2 regions of the Paenibacillus sp. OK060 genome follow, and region 2 is predicted to be linked to the other one. Evidence: predicted binding sites of a transcription regulator. Region 2 holds the regulator's gene; the other holds the start of a gene.
What was found. Region 2 encodes LexA, which represses DNA repair genes until DNA is damaged. Its sites were predicted from a motif close to CGAACATATGTTCG; they were not measured.

Region 1: addB (helicase-exonuclease AddAB subunit AddB) is a predicted target of LexA. The motif match lies at 2,588-2,601, and genes of this name have one in related genera.

Annotation. Positions count from the first base shown of each region.
Region 1 covers NZ_FNFR01000005.1:138,486-142,729, forward strand. The annotation lists gene addB (helicase-exonuclease AddAB subunit AddB) at 1-2,523, opposite strand, end outside; gene BLS14_RS19260 (class I SAM-dependent rRNA methyltransferase) at 2,718-4,094, opposite strand.
Region 2 covers NZ_FNFR01000002.1:681,667-685,910, reverse strand. The annotation lists gene BLS14_RS09315 (CatB-related O-acetyltransferase) at 1-274, opposite strand, end outside; gene BLS14_RS09310 (aldehyde dehydrogenase) at 824-2,125, shown strand; gene lexA (transcriptional repressor LexA) at 2,238-2,864, opposite strand; gene BLS14_RS09300 (LysM peptidoglycan-binding domain-containing protein) at 3,169-3,546, shown strand; gene BLS14_RS09295 (DUF896 domain-containing protein) at 3,643-3,852, shown strand; gene BLS14_RS09290 (hypothetical protein) at 3,979-4,244, shown strand, end outside.

The DNA.
Region 1 (4,244 bases), on a different contig from region 2:
CATGGCAAGCTGACTCAAGGCAGCATGGAACAATTGTCCTATATCAGGGGCTTGCAAGCGGTACAACTGGCGCTCTTTCAGTCGCAGCCCATGGGATGCAAAATGGGAGAACGCACACGCCACAAAACGCTCCATTCTGGAGACACTGGTCCTTACCTCTGTACCATATAATCTACGGCTGGTAGCCGTACGTAAAGGTAACGCCCGATTGCGATAAAAGACCGATCCAAGCAATTGTTTCAGCTGAGGTCTGCTTGTCTCCCGAGAGACATGCCAGTTATAGATCGCCCACCACATTTCAGGAATATCTTCTCCACGGCCCCATCTGCGCAACTGTCCGATGAGATAAGAGAGGCTCTGACCAGGATGAATAACATAAGACCAGTGCACCTCTTCAGCATTTGTAACCGGCGGCTGGGCAAGTAATGGCTGCTCATGTAGACCGAACATCTTACGTACATGTCGTACAATTTCTGAGGGTAGCAATGTTTTCCCTTCATCATCTGCAACGGGATAACTCAGCCATAACTGATTGCTCGCCGCTGTCAGGGCTGTATATATCAGAAAGCGTTCATCCAACATTTGTCTTGTTGCTCCTGGCCCAAGCCCCAAACCTCTCTCCGTCAACAGCAGCCGTTCCTGCTCAGTTAATACACCATCATCCTGAGGCACAGCAGGCAGTTCACCCTCTACTGCACCCAGAATAAATACATACTTGATACCCTGAAGACGTGTACGATCCATCGATCCAACCAACACTTGATCAAGCGCTGGAGGAACAAGTCCCAGCTTCAGTTCGGTTAACCCAGTCTCCATTAGCCCGGCAAATAAATCGATATCCAGCCGTTCGGCCCCCATCATATCAACCATCTGATCTAATAGATCAAGGACGGCACCCCACATTTGACGATGCTCTCTCGAACGTTCCGGATCACCCTGAGCCTTGGCTTCTGCAGACATCTGATCCAGCTTCCAAGGAATCTCGGCATCTTCCAGTAATCTGTAAAGCGCCGCACATTGGTCTTTAGCTGTCTTTGCCTTGCTCATTCGTTTCTCAAAAGCACCCAGTGGATCAACAATCACCGTACGACATTTTTCCATTAAGGACAGCATTTGTTCCCGGCCCCGGCTGCGGACATCCTGATCGTTGTCTTCCAGGGACAGGCTGGGTACATACTTCCATGGCTTGCCATCTGTCCAGCGGTATCCGTGAATTCCGCAAGCTAATATATAATTTTCGAGCTGGTCCATATCTTCACGTGTAATGGAACCGCCACGTGGGAGCAGCAGATCCGTTTTCACACAGCGAAATACATCCTCATAACGCCAGCGACGGCGAACGATATCGAGTGCTGAACGAATAAATTCCGATAATGGATGATGTAGTTCATTTCTTCTCCGATCCAGAAAGACAGGCACGCCATAATCCCTGAATAGAGGCTCAGCAATGTCGGCATATGTATCCAACTGACGAACGAGCACTGCCATATCTCCATAACGCGCACCTTCATCTTGCGCCAGACGACGCATCTCACGAAGTGCTCCTTCCATCTCAGCCCGGCGGTTCTCAGCGGCGTAAAGTCGGACACCCGCATCACGCCCCTCACTCTTCCAGCGGACTCTACGATCAAAGCCAGCCTCCAAATGCGCCAGTCCAGGACTGCCTTCATATCTTGGCAAAACTTCCAGTTGAAGCACGGTTGTCTCATTAAGAACACCCAGATCCTCAGCCATGCCTTTAAGACGTGCATATGCACTCGCTGTGGGATGGAACAGCTCCAGTTCTCCTGGAAGTGCGCCGTGGTCGTAAGCACGATCCAACGTCAATGCAATTGTGACGGAAGAAGCTTGCAGCATCAATCTTCCAATGACACTCATTTCCTGCGGGGTAAATCCCTGAAATCCATCGATCCAGATCTGTGCATCTTGCAGCAGCGTGCTCTCCGGCAACCGCTCTGTTAGTTCAGTCAACGTGTCTTCATCATCGATATATAGTTCGGTTAATTCCTTTTCATAATCACGGTATATAAGAAGCAAGTCATGCAGCTTGTCTCCCAGAATCGGTGCAGAAGAGGAAGTATTCCATGCGGAAAGTCCTTCTTCCAGTGAAGTGGGGTCAAGTTCATAACGTTTAAACTCACTGTATAGATCATTCAAGTCTCCGATAAATCCCAGCTGACTGCCTGATGCTGCAAACAGCTTCAATTCTTCCTTACGACGCTGGAGCACTTTGTAGAGCAGCATTTTTTTACCTTCAGCTCCAATGGGAATACGTGCAGAACCACCTGCCTCCTGCATTACCCGATAGGCCAATCGGCGAAAACCAAGCACTTCAGCACGCATGGTACCTTTTATAGCACCTGAAGAAACCAGTGACTGTTCGGTTCGAAACGAACTCTGTTCCGGGACCAGCAGAATCAGTGGTTTACCTTGCGGTTCCTTTTGTAGCAGGGATGTGATTTCCCGGGTAATCAGCGTACTCTTGCCGCTGCCTGCCCGGCCAATAACAAAGCTTACGGACATGTTTAATCCTCCAAACCATCACGAACAGATTTTAATTCCCAGTATAACATATCTGACTTGGTTCGGAACATACGTTTGCCACTATCCGGCAATTCCAGAGATCATATGCACGAGCATAGCAAAAAGCCCGCAGCTTATGAAAACTGTGGACTCTTTGCGTAAATGTATGTTCGACTTAAATGGAAATCGCTCGATTAATTCTTTTTGCTGCGCACTTCGAAGATGGCAAATTTCAGGTAATGACCTTCGTCTACGCCCAGAATTTGCGGGTGATCCTTACCGGCTGCTTTCCAGTCGATCAGACGCAGTACTTTGCCTGCATCTTCGGCTGCATCCGCAATGGTTTCCAGGAAGAGATCCGGACGCATGTGATATGAACAGCTTGCCGTTACCAGATACCCGCCCTCATTCACCAGCTTCATTCCTTGCAGATTGATATCCTTATATCCACGGCATGCGCCTTTAACTGCTGATTTCGTTTTGGCAAAGGCTGGCGGATCGAGGATAACCACATCAAATGTTTTACCACTGGCTGCAAGCGCTTTGGACGTATCCACTTTCTGTTCGCCAGCACGCGCACGTACGTTACGCTCATCGAGGCCTTTCACCTGCTCACGCAAGTATTGAAATGCATCCGCAACGACAAATTCGACCCGGTCAGTGAAACCGTTCAGCTCTACGTTAGTACGTGCACTTTCAATCGCATGCTCTGAGATATCAAGACATGTTACTTTTTTGGCTCCATATTTGCAGGCGTTCAATGTGAAGCTGCCTGTGTGTGAGAAACATTCCAGCACAGTAGCCCCATCCCAATAAGGGAACGTCACAACCTTGCCACTTTTATTCACAGGAAGCAACTGCTGCGTACCATCCTGCTCGGTCTGTTGGAGCGTAATGCCACTCTTGTAACCCCAACCCTTCATAAGTGGTTCGATGGCTGCACGATTCTCTCGCTGGTCAAAGAAGTACCCTGTCTTCTGGCCTTCTACGATATCCACTTTAATGAGCAATCCATTCTCCGTTACCGTGACATGACGCGGGCAATCCCCATACAATGGTCCTTTCGTCTGCTCCAAGCCTTCCAGTTCACGAATGGACACATCACTGCGTTCATAGATGCCTTCCGGCTGCATCACTTCAATTAGAGCTTGTACGATCGCTTCGCGGCAACGGTCCATGCCCAGTGTGAGCAATTGAACAACAAGGATGCTGCCAAAACGGTCAACGATCAGTCCTGGCAGGAAATCAGCTTCCCCATAAACGAGACGGTATGCCTCTCCATCCTGGATAAAACGCTCCCGGTGGCGCAAGCAATCGCGGAAACGCGCTGCAAAAAACGCGGTGTCCATCTGTTTAAACTCCAAAGGTTGATAGGCCACGACTCGAACTGTGATTTGAGATGCAGGATTATAGTATCCCGTCGCAAGATAGCGACCTTGGTGATTCAATACGTTGACCAGATCTCCCGGCTCGGGGTTTCCTTCAACAGAGGCAATTTCATTGTTATATATCCATGGATGTGCATGTTCAAGCCGCTTTTTGCGGCTGCGTTCCAGTGTAACTGATGGCAAGATAGATCCACTTCTTTCATAGTTAGTTGAAAAGATAGGCTTGGTGCAAGAGAGACCGCTGCGGTGATGGATTGGACTTCGATCGCTGTTATCCCCAGATTTTTCTGATTCCCTTTCTTGAAAGGGAAAATCCGGAGATAAAGGCGCACG
Region 2 (4,244 bases):
TTCCTCCCATAAGAATAACGACACCGGCTGCGATACATACATAATTACCAATAATCAATCGATCTATTTGCCATCCAAATTCCTCAATGGGGTTGAATAAGCTCCTCGATTTGTCATCTCCCCATAAATATCTTACGCATCCATCTTCAAAAGATGAATGGTTATCGTAATAACCAGAGTAATAGGAGTAATCGCCAACTTCGATTAATGGATTGGTTACAATATCTTTTAAATACTTAATTTCAGACCAGTGATTAAATTGGTTTATATTCATTTTAGTTTCCTCGCTTCTAAGTTTTATTTCTGAGTAACTTAGAAGCGTGATGCGGTAGCCACATTCTTTAGTTTTTTTAGACGACGAATCATCTGAATCATCCTTCCTTAAGATATGAGGGCCATTGTAGCAATGACCTCTTTTTTTGTCAATCCTATTCTGATAAAGAGATGTCAGTAAGTATCCTCACTCAAAGTGTATATAATGAAGAAAAAATTCAGTAAGAGAAAATATAGACAGAACACGTGCCCACCATTTGGAAGGATGGATACATCATGTTGGACTAAAACGGGGACTGGAATAAGAATGTAAAGAGGAAGCTGGCATTCGTAGCATAAGTTTTGGCATATTAGTGTTAAGGCTTTTAATGTAGTCAATAAGAACCAGAATGGTTAATTAAATTATGATCATATCGTTGAAGCGAGAGTATGTTTTAATTGTTTGCTCTATTTTTACAGTATCTATATGTTGATAGTTTCATATAATTGCGTTATAATTCATTTATGTTTTTAGAAATTAAATTTTGGACAATTAATTGGAGATGTTAATATGGAACAAGAGAAGCAACTGGTTGCCGAACAGCGGACATTTTTTTATACAGGTCAGACTAAGTCTATTGAGTACCGTATTCGTGCTCTTCAGCAATTAAGACAGGGAATTGAGAAATATCAACAACGTATTCTTGACGCACTTCGTGCGGATCTAAATAAATCTGAAGCAGAGGCTTATGGCTCTGAGATTCGGATCGTGTTGGGTGAACTAGATTTTGCATTGGAACATTTGGAGGAATGGGCTACACCAAAACCTGTGCCTACAAATTCTGCTATACCTGATGGAACAAGCTTAATTTATCCTGAACCTTATGGAGTTGCTCTTATTATTGCACCTTGGAACTATCCGTTCCAACTGGCTTTCGGCCCTCTAATTGGAGCCATTGCTGCGGGTAACTGTGCCATTATTAAGCCGTCTGAATTAACCCCAGCCGTGTCACGTCTGACTTATGATTTGATTCATGAGATATTTCCTAGTGAGTACCTGGCAGTTATGGAAGGGGAAGTCGAGACGAGTACGGCATTGTTGAAAGAAAAGTTTGATTATATTTTCTTTACAGGCAGTACAGGTGTTGGCCGCATTGTTATGAAGGCAGCTGCTGAGCATTTGACTCCAGTTACGTTAGAACTAGGTGGTAAGAGTCCGGTCATTGTCCACCAGGATGCAGATTTGAAGCTGGCAGCTCAGCGCATTGTGCGCGGTAAATTCCTGAATGCTGGGCAAACCTGTGTCGCTCCAGACTATTTGCTTGTGCACGAGGAAGTACATGACAAATTATTGGAATTGATCGGTGCAGAAATTCAGGATAAATTTGGAGACGATGTGATGAGAAATGCTGATTTCCCGCACATTGTCAACGCACGTAACTTTGATCGTTTATCGGTGTTACTCCAAGATGGCAAAGCAATGATCGGTGGACGTTCTGAACGTGATCAGCTGCTCATTGAACCAACAGTACTGGGGGAAGTGGATTGGAAATCCCCAGTGATGCAAGAAGAGATCTTTGGTCCAGTTCTTCCTGTATTTAAGTATACCGACCTCAATCCCATGCTAGATGAGATTGTTCGCCGTCCAAAACCACTGGCATTATATCTCTTCACTCAGGATGAGGATCTGCAGAATCAGGTTCTGAATCAAGTATCTTTTGGTGGTGGTTGCATTAATGATACATTGTCTCATATGACATCACATTATCTTCCGTTTGGCGGCGTAGGAGAAAGTGGAATGGGTTCCTACCATGGTCAACAGAGTTTTGATGTGTTTTCTCATCATAAAAGCATTCTTAAACGCAGCGAATAATCTACTAACGTAGAACAATATAAGTTGTATAAGAAAAAAGAGGTTGTCCCGTTGAACGGGACAACCTCTTTATGTATCTTATTGTGAGAGCTCTGTACAACTTCAATACATATTAATGAATATCACGGAAAAGGCCAATGACTTTGCCCAGGATGCTAACGTGTTTCAAACGCAACGGTTCAAAAGTCGAGTTTTCCGGTTGAAGACGAATATGATCTTTCTCTTTGTAGAACGTTTTAACCGTTGCTTCATCGTCTTCAGTCATGGCTACTACGATATCGCCGTTATCTGCAGTTTGCTGCTGACGTACGATAACATAGTCTCCGTTAACAATGCCTGCTTCAACCATACTGTCTCCCACGACCGAAAGCATAAATACTTTCTGTTCGCCTACATAATGCGTAGGAAGAGGGAAGTAATCTTCGATATTTTCTGTTGCTGTGATTGGAACCCCTGCAGTAACTTTACCCACGACAGGAATGCGAGCAACGCTGTGAGCAAACTGATGTGAATGCTCTGACTCTTCCTGGCTGAGAAGTTCAATGGCTCTTGGTTTGGTTGGGTCACGTCTAATCAGACCTTTCTTCTCCAAACGATCCAGATGTCCATGTACTGTAGAGCTGGAAGCCAACCCAACGGCTTCACCAATTTCGCGTACGGAAGGAGGATACCCCTTCAACCGGACTTCATTGCGTATAAACTCCAGAATAGCCTGTTGCCTGCTGGATATCTTCGACATACCGTATCAACCCCATTTTAGTAACGTTTGGGAAAATTATAACATAGAACCTCCGTTCGTACAAACATAAGTTCTAAATAAAATGCCATAAAATCAATGTTTTTTTGCAAATTAAGATGAAAATTTTCTTTTGGTCTAATCAAATACTGCAAATGACAATTCCAATACAATAGAAGAAAGATAATAGAATGTAGTATCGACAAAAAAAAGCGAACAATTGTTCTAAAAAGTTATTGTACAAAACATGTGTTCGTGTTATATTAATTTCAACAGATAGGAACAAACGTTTGGAGGTCGATATTTAATGAGATATTCTACTTATCAAAGTATTTACGAACCGGTGCATTCAGAAGTGGTTGAAACTAACATAAGGAATTTTAAAAAGGTTTTTGCAAAAGGTAATGTCCCAACTTGGGTCTTGAAATTAATAATCGTAAGCTTAATTATACTGGTTGGATGTAGTACAGTATTGACTGTGTTCGCTGGCAATGAGAACGATCTGTTGCCTGGGGGGAAGATGGCAGTTTCACAAGGAGATACGCTATGGAGTATATCATTGGATCACAAACCTGAAACAATGGATACACGTGTATATATAGAAGCAATCAAGAAAGTGAATCAACTTCATTCAACTTCAATACAGGTGGGGCAAGTCTTAATACTGCCTCAATTCACAGATTAAAGCTGCATATCCACACGCGCTAATGCGTGTCAGCTTGACAAGCTGCCCTTAACATGTCAAAGTTAATATGACTTTGTATTTTTGGAGGGGACAAGCTTGGATATAGATAGTCTGGTAGCACGTATTAATGAATTGGCCCGTAAGCAAAAATCCACTGGATTGACAGAGGAAGAGCTCGCTGAACGTGCCAAACTTAGAGAAATCTATTTGAATAACATTCGAAGCAATTTCAGACAACAACTGGATACGATTGAAATTGTAGATGATGAGAACGATCAAGGCCACCAAGGCAAACTCAAACATTAAGGAAACCTAATGATATCATTATGATATTTAGGTTTTTTCCTGTTATCTAGAGGTTGCAAATTATAGGGGGAAATGTTGGTTTGCAGTTATGTAAGCCGATACAAAGAACATCTAAGGGGGATTCTCATGTCGCGTTCGTTCGAGAGAACGGTTCGAAAAAATTCTAAGCAGTTGAATCAGCAACGTAAAAAAAGCGGTAAACCGGTTTTTGGCACACCAGGTGAGGACGTATTTAAAGGACGCAGTCTTCTGTTTCCTATTTTTCTGATCGGACTAGCATTCCTGTACCTCTTTATGAGTACATTTCTTGTCAAAGCTCCGATGACCACTTGGGACTGGGTGACCTTGTTGCTGTATGTATTTTTAGCAGTCATCTTCATGCTCCGTCGTCC